3 regions of the Agromyces sp. LHK192 genome follow, and region 2 is predicted to be linked to each of the others. Evidence: predicted binding sites of a transcription regulator. Region 2 holds the regulator's gene; each other region holds the start of a gene.

What was found. Region 2 encodes HrcA, which represses chaperone genes, less so after heat shock. Its sites were predicted from a motif close to TTNGCACTCGNNNNNNNCGAGTGCNAA; they were not measured.
Region 1: groES (co-chaperone GroES) is a predicted target of HrcA. The motif match lies at 1,877-1,903, and genes of this name have one in related genera.
Region 3: groL (chaperonin GroEL) is a predicted target of HrcA. The motif match lies at 1,764-1,790, and genes of this name have one in related genera.

Annotation. Positions count from the first base shown of each region.
Region 1 is NZ_CP034753.1:3,056,204-3,059,476, reverse strand. Features, by position in the region: gene ELQ40_RS13825 (DUF4190 domain-containing protein) at 1-541, shown strand, start outside; gene ELQ40_RS13820 (class I SAM-dependent methyltransferase) at 664-1,851, opposite strand; gene groES (co-chaperone GroES) at 1,998-2,294, shown strand; gene rarD (EamA family transporter RarD) at 2,462-3,273, shown strand, end outside.
Region 2 is NZ_CP034753.1:1,899,280-1,902,552, forward strand. Features, by position in the region: gene hemW (radical SAM family heme chaperone HemW) at 1-382, shown strand, start outside; gene ELQ40_RS08480 (DUF4870 domain-containing protein) at 402-821, opposite strand; gene ELQ40_RS08485 (DUF4870 domain-containing protein) at 923-1,342, opposite strand; gene hrcA (heat-inducible transcriptional repressor HrcA) at 1,534-2,556, shown strand; gene dnaJ (molecular chaperone DnaJ) at 2,623-3,273, shown strand, end outside.
Region 3 is NZ_CP034753.1:2,891,116-2,894,388, forward strand. Features, by position in the region: gene groL (chaperonin GroEL) at 102-1,721, opposite strand; gene ELQ40_RS13085 (DUF3048 domain-containing protein) at 1,898-2,968, opposite strand; gene ELQ40_RS13090 (cold-shock protein) at 3,128-3,273, opposite strand, start outside.

The DNA.
Region 1 (3,273 bases), 1.2 Mb from region 2:
GACCTCCGGCCCGTCGCCGGAACCCGCCCCGGCGGACGACGACTTCATCCGCGCGCCGATCCCGCCCGATCCGCTCGTCGACCGTGCCGCCGAATCCGACCCGCTCGCGCCCTACCGCCCCGGCGGTGCCACGCTGCAGGCCGACGACGCGATGCTGCAACCGGACGGACCCGGCCGCGAGTTCGAGGAGAACTTCGACACCGGGCGCCTGCAGCAGCTGCCGACCGGTCAGCTGCTCATCGTGCACCGCGCAGCGCCGGCACCCGCTCCGGCCGACATCGAAGAGGAAGACGTCCAGCGACGGGTCTACAGCTGGGTCGGCGCGGTCACCGGATCGATCGGAGCCGTCGCGTCGCTCTTCGTCGGCTGGATGCTCCCGCTGACGTTCGTCGCGATCATCTTCGGAGTGCTGGGGCTGCGCCGCGAGGAATCGGGGCGCACGCTCGCCTTCGTCGCGATCGGAACCGGCGTCACCGGGCTCGTGTTCTCGGCGGTCTGGATCGGCTACTACGCCATCGTCTACGGCGCGCTGCCGAGCTGACGTACGAAGGCTGGATCGGCGCGGTGCTGCCGGCGCGCATCGTGTACGGCGCGCTGCCGAGCTGACGTACGAAGGCTGGATCGGCGCGCTGCCGAGCTGACGCGTCAGCGGGGTACGCCCGCTCAGATCCGCTCGACGAGCAGGGTCACCCGCCGTCCGCCCTCCCGGGTGATCACGATGGTGGCGGATTCGCCACCGCGGAGGCGGAGCTTCGAGCGCAGGGTCGCCGGATCCACGTCGACCCCTCGCTTCTTGATCTCGAGCGTGCCGATCCGGCGCTCGGCGAGGGCCTGGCGCAGCTGCCGCTCGTCATTGGGTAGTCGCTCGAGCACGCGGAACCCTCGGGCGAAGGATGAGTCGACGGCGCGGTCCGCGGTGATCCACGCGATGCCGTCGGAGAGCATCCACCCGCCCATCGACCGCGCGAGATCGCCGATCAGCCGTGCACGGATGACTGCGCCGTCAGGCTCGTACAGGAAGTCGCCGAGCGGGCCGGTCGGGGCATCCTCACTGTCGGCGCCCGCGGTCAGCTCGGCCGCCTGGTCGCCGCGGATGACGAGCGCCGCACGCCCGACACCCGGGCGCGCCACCGGGCCGAACCAGACGCCGAGCTCGACGACATCCCCGTCGACTGACACCCACTGCGCTTCGGTTCCCGACGGGATCACCTCGCGGTCGGTGCCCGGCCCCAGCTTCACGCCCACCGCCATGCGGTCGGCGAGGCCGTACGCGAAGTCGAGCGATGGCGTGTAGTCGGAAGGATCGGCCAGACGGGTCGTCCTGCCGCCCGCGGTGGTCCGGCGAGCGGGATCGAGCCAGGCGCCGCCGATGCCGCCGAGCGGCACCTCCTCCGCGCGGGCGTGCAGCACTCGGGCCCGCACGAACGGCGTGAGGTTGAACGAGGCGATGGCTGCGGTCACCTCGTCGGCCTCGGCGGCGGTCACCTCGAGGTCGACGGCGGCCATCGCGAGGGAGTCGCCGCCGATGCCGCAGCCGAGGTCGGCGACGTGTCCGATGCCCGCCCGGGCGAAGCGCCCGGCGTGCAGGGCGGCCACCTTGAGGCGTGTCGCCTGCTCGAGGCCGGCTTCGGTGAAGAGCATCCGCTGCGCGAACTCGCCGAACTTCGCCCGGGCGCGGGTGCGGAGCCTGGCCTGGCTGAGGACCGCCGCGACGAGGCCGGGGGAGTGGCCGTCCTTGCGCAGGTCGGCGACCAGGCGCACGACGTCGGCCTTCGAGTCCCACTCGGGCATGGCGTCCAGCAGGTGCAGGCCCTCGGGCGAGAGCAGTTCGACGAGCTCGGCGCGATCCACCCGGCAACGCTAGCACCGAGGTCCGCTGGCACTCACGTTGCATGAGTGCCAGAGACTGCCTACACTCGGTATTAGCACTCTCGCACTGAGGCTGCTAACCCAGTCTTCGTCAAGACAGCACCTATCTCACAGAAAAGGGGTCAACCGTGTCGGTTTCCATCAAGCCGCTCGAGGATCGCATCGTCATCAAGCAGGTCGAGGCCGAGCAGACCACCGCCTCCGGTCTGGTGATCCCCGACACCGCGAAGGAGAAGCCCCAGGAGGGCGAGGTCGTCGCGGTGGGCCCGGGCCGCATCGACGACAACGGCAACCGTGTTCCGCTCGACGTCGCAGTCGGCGACAAGGTCATCTACTCGAAGTACGGCGGCACCGAGGTCAAGTTCGGCGGCGAGGACTTCCTCGTCCTGTCGGCTCGCGACGTGCTCGCGGTCGTCGTTCGCTGATCACGACGCACTCCACGAGGGCCGGTCACCGTCTGGTGACCGGCCCTCGTCGCGTCCGGGGCACCGGATGCCTCGGCTTCGATGCCCGCGGGACGTCGTGCCGGCCGCAGGCACGGGATACTGCGGCGGATGCCTGCCGCGTCGGCGGGCGCGCGTAGGCTGCATCGGTGAGCTCCTCCTCGTCCGACGCCGGTGCGATCGCCCGCCCGGCACCCGCGCAGGGCGGCGCGGGCTACGCGTACGCCGTCGCCGCCTACCTGCTCTGGGGCATCCTGCCCGTGTACTTCCTCGCGCTCGCCCCGACGGGGCCCTTCGAGATCGTGGCATGGCGCATCCTGCTCTCCCTCGTCTTCTGCGCGCTCCTGCTGACCGTCACGCGTGCGTGGAAGGTCTTCGGCGGGCTGCTGCGCGACCGCCGCGTGGTGCTCACGATGGGTCTCGCCGGCGTGCTCATCTTCGTGAACTGGCAGACCTACGTCTACGCGACGCTCTCCGGGCAGGTGGTCGAGGCCGCCCTCGGGTACTTCATCAATCCGATCGTCACCGTCTTCCTCGGCGTCCTCGTGCTGCGCGAGCGGCTCCGAGTCACCCAATGGATCGCCGTCGGAATCAGCATCGTCGCGGTCATCGTGCTCGCCATCGGCTACGGCCGGCTCCCGTGGATCGCGCTCGTCCTCGCCTTCTCGTTCGGCCTGTACGGGCTGATCAAGAAGCGCGTGGGGCCGAAGGTCGACGCCGTCTCGGGGCTTACGCTGGAGACCGCGTGGCTCGCGCCGGTCGCGGCGGTCCAGCTCGTCGTCGTCGCGGCGACCTCGGGAGGCCTCACGCTCGGGGGTCACGGCGCGTGGCATGCGACCCTGCTGCTGCTCGCCGGCGCCGTCACGGCCGTCCCACTCCTGCTCTTCGCCGCGGCGTCGAGGCGGCTCCCGCTCACGCATCTCGGATTCATCCAGTACTTCGCCCCGTTCATCCAGTTCCT
Region 2 (3,273 bases):
GTACTGGCGCGGTGACGACTGGTGGGGCGTGGGCCCCGGTGCGCACAGCCACGTCGGCGGGGTGCGATGGTGGAATGCGAAGCATCCGGCGGCGTACGCGGACCGTCTCGCCGCGGGCGACTCGCCGGCCGTCGGGCGGGAGACGCTCGACGAGGCCACCCGCGAGACCGAGCGGGTGCTGCTGCTCTCGCGCATCCGCGAGGGCATCGCGGTCGATTCGCTGCACGCGGGCGGTCGCCACGCGGTGGCCGCGCTCATGGCCGACGGCCTCGTGGAAGCGCGAACCGCCCTCGCCGGGAGGCTGGTGCTCACCCGGCGAGGGCGGTTGCTGGCCGATGCGGTCGTGCGCAGGCTGCTGGAGCCAGGAGACCTCGAGGGGTGACCCCTCGGGGGTGGACCGGTCAGCTGACGAACTTGATGGCCATCGGGTAGGTGTACGGCAGTCCCTGGTTGGCCTTGATCGCGGCCAGGATGCAGAACACGATGTTGACGGCCCAGACGACGAAGTAGAGCACGAACCCGATGATCAGGAACATCAGGATGAAGCTCACGACGTAGGCGATGAGCACCGTCAGCTGGAAGTTCAGCGCCGTCGCGGTGTGCTCGCGGATGAAGGGACCCTTGTCCTTGAGGACCAGGTAGCCGATCAGTGCGGGCAGGAAGTTGAAGATCGCGCCGCCGATGTGGATCAGCGTCGCCCAGAGCTTCTCCTCGGAGGGCTGGAGCGGTGCGCTCTGCTGGTACGGGTTCTGCGGCTCACCCGGAGGCGGCGTGGGCGGACCCGGAGGCGTCGGGGGAGGGGGAGGTGCGGCATCGGACATGGCGGTCTCCTTCGTCGTTCCCGGACGACCGGGTTCTGCTCATCATCCCAGTCCGGCACGCCCCGGCGGAAGACCCGTCGCGGCGTGCCGGTCCGGCACGGCTACTTGATGAGGCGGATGGCGAAGGGGTAGCGGTAGTGCTGGCCCTCCTTGGCCTTCAGGAAGCCCTGGATCGAGAAGACGATGACGACGGCCCAGAGCGCGAGCGGCAGGATCCAGCCGATGAATCCCCAGATGCCGAAGGTGATCGCGGTGAGGATGGTGTTGAGGAGGGCGATCGCCACGTAGGCGATCGTGGCCGTGATCTGGAAGTTCAGCGCCTCCTTGGCCTCGACGTTCGTGAACGCGCCGCGGTCCTTGAAGACGAGCCAGATGATGAGCGACGGCAGGAATCCGAGGATGCCGCCGAGGTGGGCGAACGACGCCCACTGGATGTCCTGCTCCGGGCTCAGCGGAGCCGCGGGAGCGGGCGCCGGCGCCTGCGGCGCGGCGTTGGGATCGGGTGCTGACTGGTCGGACATGAGCATGCCTTTCGGGTGGGGAGGGGGACGACCCGCGAGCGCCGCGGTATCCGCAGCGGGGACCGGGGTGATGCGGACCTGCATACGGTAGCGTCGCCCCGGAGCGCCCGGCAACGGTGCTGACACTGAAAGTCGCGGTACCATTGGCACTCAGGCACGGTGAGTGCCAATCGAGCGGATGCGGAGGGTCGATGGTCTCGGAACGCGGTCTGGCGGTGCTCCGCGCGATCGTCCAGGACTACGTCGCGTCGCGCGAGCCCGTCGGCTCGAAGACGATCGTCGAGCGCCACTCGTTCGGCGTCTCGGCGGCGACGATCCGCAACGACATGGCCCTCCTCGAGGAGGAGGAGCTGATCGCGGCCCCGCACACGTCGTCGGGTCGGATCCCGACCGACAAGGGCTACCGCGTCTTCGTCGACCAGCTCAGCGACGTGCGCCCGCTCACCACGGCCCAGCGCCACGCCATCGACACGTTCCTGGGCGAGGCCGGCGACCTCGACGAACTCCTCGCGCGCACCGTCCGGCTCATGGCGCAGCTCACCAACCAGCTCGCCGTCGTCCAGGTGCCGAGCTTCGCGAGCTCGCGCGTCCGCCACGTCGAACTCGTGCACCTCGACGCCGCGCGCGTCCTGTGCATCCTGATCACCGACTCCGGGCAGGTCGAGCAACGCCTGGCCGACCTCGGCGACGCGATCGACGCCGCGACGATCGCCGACCTTCGCGTCCGCCTCAACGACGTCGCCGGCGGGCTGACCCTCGCCGAGGCCGCGGCGGCCCTGTCCGGCGAGATCCCGACCACCGATCCCCGCCACGCGGCCGTGCTGCACACGCTCGCGGCCACCCTGGCCGAGCTGGCCCGCGCGCAGCGCGGCGACCGGCTCGTCGTCGCCGGAGCGGCGAACCTCGTACGCACCGAGCAGGACTTCTCCGGGTCGATCCTCGACGTGATCGAGGCGATCGAGGAGCAGGTCGTCGTGCTGCGACTGTTCGGCGAGATGGCGGCGGACTCGCACAGCGTCGCCGTGCGCATCGGGCGGGAGAACGCCCCGTACGGGCTCGCCGAGGCATCCGTCGTCACCAGTGCGTTCTCGGTGCCCGGGCGCGACATCGCCCGGCTCGGCATCGTCGGCCCCACCCGCATGGACTACACCGCGAGCATGGGGGCCGTCCGTGCGGTCGCCCGATACCTCTCCCGAACGCTCGGCGAGCACTGACCGCCCGCGTACCGAACCTTCGGCGCCTCCGGGCCGCCGGCATCACGATCGAAAGGACAGCCCTCAGTGGCCGACCACTACGAGGTCCTCGGCGTCGCCCAGGACGCCACCCCGGACGAGATCAAGAAGGCGTACCGCCGTCTCGCCCGTGAGCTCCACCCGGACGTGAATCCGGGCACGGAGGCATCCGAGCGGTTCAAGGAGGTCACCCACGCCTACGACGTGCTCTCCGATCCGAAGCAGCGACAGCAGTACGACCTCGGCGGCCAGGGCGGCATGGGCGGCCAGGGATTCGGCGGCTTCGGCGACATCTTCGAGACGTTCTTCGGCGGCGGCCAGCAGACCCGCGGACCCCGATCGCGCCGCGAGCGCGGGCAGGACGCCCTGATCCGCGTCGAGGTCGGCCTCGACGAGGTCGTCTTCGGCACGCACCGCGACCTCGAGGTCGACACCGCGGTGCTCTGCGAGACGTGCCACGGCTCCTGCTGCCAGCCGGGGACCGCACCCGTCACGTGCGACATCTGCCACGGCACCGGATCGATCCAGCGCGCGGTGCGCTCGCTGCTGGGCAACGTGATGACCTCCAGCCCGTGCGGCAGCTGCCGCGGCTACGGCACCGTGATCGCCACGCCGTGCGTCACCTGCCAGGGGCAGGGTCGCGTGCGGGCGCGCCGCACCGTGCCGGTCGACATCCCGGCCGGCGTCGACACCGGCCTT
Region 3 (3,273 bases), 990 kb from region 2:
CGCTGCCGCCGTACCGGCACCGCACGCGACGAAACGGCGATGGGCGCCTCCCCCCGCAGGGGAGACGCCCATCGCGTCAGCTGGTCAGCCGTGGAACGGACTCAGAAGTCCATGCCGCCCGTGGGGTCGCCGACCGGAGCCGGGGACTTCTCGGGCTTGTCGGCGACGACGGCCTCGGTCGTGAGGAAGAGGCCGGCGATCGACGCGGCGTTCTGCAGCGCCGAACGGGTCACCTTGGCGGGGTCGATGATGCCCTGCGCGAGGAGGTCGCCGTACTCGCCGGTCGCGGCGTTGAGGCCGTGGCCCGCGGGGAGCTCCGACACCTTGTTCGCGACGACGCCCGGCTCGAGGCCGGCGTTGAGGGCGATCTGCTTGAGCGGGGCCTCGATGGCGACCTTGACGATGTTCGCGCCGGTCGCCTCGTCGCCGACGAGCTCGAGCTTGCCGAAGGCAGCGGCACCGGCCTGGATGAGGGCCACGCCACCACCGGCGACGATGCCCTCCTCGACGGCGGCCTTCGCGTTGCGGACGGCGTCCTCGATGCGGTGCTTGCGCTCCTTGAGCTCGACCTCGGTCGCCGCGCCCGCCTTGATGACGGCGACGCCGCCCGCGAGCTTGGCGAGGCGCTCCTGCAGCTTCTCGCGGTCGTAGTCGGAGTCGGTGTTCTCGATCTCCTGGCGGATCTGGGCCACGCGGCCGGCGATCTGCTCGGGGTCGCCCGCACCCTCGACGATGGTCGTCTCGTCCTTGGTGATGACGACCTTGCGCGCCTGGCCGAGCAGGTCGAGCGTGACGTTCTCGAGCTTGAGGCCGAGCTCCTCCGAGATGACCTGGCCGCCCGTGAGGATCGCGATGTCCTGGAGCTGCGCCTTGCGACGGTCGCCGAAGCCGGGGGCCTTCACGGCGACCGACTTGAAGATGCCGCGCACCTTGTTGACGATCAGGGTCGCGAGGGCCTCGCCGTCGACGTCCTCGGCGATGATCAGGAGCTGCTTGCCCGTCTGGATCACCTTGTCGACGATGGGGAGCAGGTCCTTGATGTTCGAGACCTTGGAGTTGGCGATGAGGATGTACGGGTCCTCGAAGACCGCCTCCTGGCGCTCCGGGTCGGTGACGAAGTACGCCGACAGGTAGCCCTTGTCGAAGCGCATGCCCTCGGTCAGCTCGAGCTCGGTGCCGAAGGTGTTCGACTCCTCGACGGTGACGACGCCCTCCTTGCCGACCTTGTCGATCGCCTCGGCGATGATCTCGCCGATCTGCGGGTCGGCGGCGGAGATCGACGCGGTCGCGGCGATCTCGTCCTTGGTCTCGATCTCCTTGGCTGCCTTGAGGAGCTCCTCCGAGACGGCCGCGACGGCCTTCTCGATGCCCTTCTTGAGGCTGATCGGGTCGGCGCCCGCAGCGACGTTGCGGAGGCCCTCGCGCACGAGCGCCTGGGCGAGCACGACCGAGGTGGTGGTGCCGTCGCCGGCGACGTCGTCGGTCTTCTTCGCGACCTCCTTGACGAGCTCGGCGCCGATCTTCTCGTACGGGTCGTCGAGCTCGATCTCCTTGGCGATCGACACGCCGTCGTTCGTGATGGTGGGGGCGCCCCACTTCTTCTCGAGCACGACGTTGCGGCCGCGCGGGCCGAGGGTCACCTTGACCGCGTCGGCGAGCGTGTTGAGTCCACGCTCGAGGCCGCGGCGGGCCTCCTCATCGAAAGCAATGATCTTTGCCATGTGTGTCTCTCGTCCCTTCCCGGACGTCTGGAGCATGTGGGTTTAGCACTCAGCTCAGACGAGTGCTAACACGATTCTGGCACTCTCGATCCGAGAGTGCAAGCGAGCCGGATGCCCCGCGCGCACGCCCCGCAGGCTTCCCGGGACATCCCGCGTCGCGGTCGCGACGAGCCCGATCAGGGTGCGAACGAGACGGATCCGTCGACGGGCACGAGTTCGATCCACGTGTTGCCGGGCGCCAGGCGCAGCGGGCTGCCGTCGTCGGCGGTCAGCACCACGGGCGCCGCCTGTTCGGCCTTCGACCAGGAACCGTGCGCCGTCCGCCCGGCCGTCGAGACCCAGGCCTCCCCGCCGCCGACGAGCACGGTCCGCGGCACGTCGCCGTCGCTCCAGTCGATCTCCACTCTTAGGATCACCACGTTCGTCGCGCGGACCCGGTCGCCGCATGCCTCGTGGTCTGGCTCGCCCTCCTGCGACCGCAACCAGGACGCGCCGGCCGCGTCCCACTCCCACGACGGGTACCTCGCGTCCGAGAAGACGGTGTCGATCCGCGCGGTCGCGACCGCGGCGTAGCCGGGTTCGGCCAGCGGATCGGCGCCGCCGTACGCGAACTGCACGCGCGGCGGCGCGAGGTCGGCGTGACGGGCGACGGCCTCGGTCGCGTCGAGGATCACGTCGTGCGGTCCGGGACGCTCATCGGCGCGGTGGAACAGCCCCGTGTCGTCGTAGTCGAACACGAGGTTCACGAGCGGCGTCGCTTCCATCGCCTCGACGAACCGCTCCTGGCCGCCGGAGTACGCGACCAGGCCGCCGAGCGGCGACAGGATGTCGGGATCCATCGGCCGGATGGATCGCACGGGACCGAGTTCCTCGGGCACGTCGGAGTGCCAGACGGCCGCGTATCGCGTGATCCCGCCTTCGACGAGTTCCTCGAACACGAGGTCGGCGCGATTGAGCGCGATCTGCGGCCGCGCGTCCTCGTGGTTGTCGATCTTGACCGCGAGCGACGGGTGCACCGTCGCCGCCGGATCGACGGGCGTCCCGCGAAGCGGTGCGAATCCGATCGCTGACGGCGCAACGGGATCTGCCGGCTGCGGCCGGACGGCGGCGGTGGGTTCGGCGGTCTTCGCCGGAGCCGCGTCGGCCTCGGCCGTGCATCCCGCGACGCCGATCACGACGACCGCGAGGCCCATGAGCGCGACGAGCCGCGCAGCGGCTCCCACCGCCCGAGCCGCTCGCCCCGACATGCATGGATCGTAGCGGCGCGCCGTGCCTCAGGAACTCCGCGCCGCGCCGGACCGGGCCGATATCCCCCGCCCGCGGGCGGACGCCGCCGTTCGTCCGGCTGAGACCCGGACATGCGAGTGCGCCGCCCGGAAGCCGGGCGGCGCATCCGTGAACTCGGATCAGGCGGGGCGTACCGACTCGGCCTGCGGTCCCTTGGACCCGGTCCCGACCTCGAAGACGACCTGCTGGCCTTCCTCGAGGACCTTGTAGCCCGACATGTCGATGGCGGAGTAGTGGACGAAGACGTCCTGCCCGCCGCCGTCGA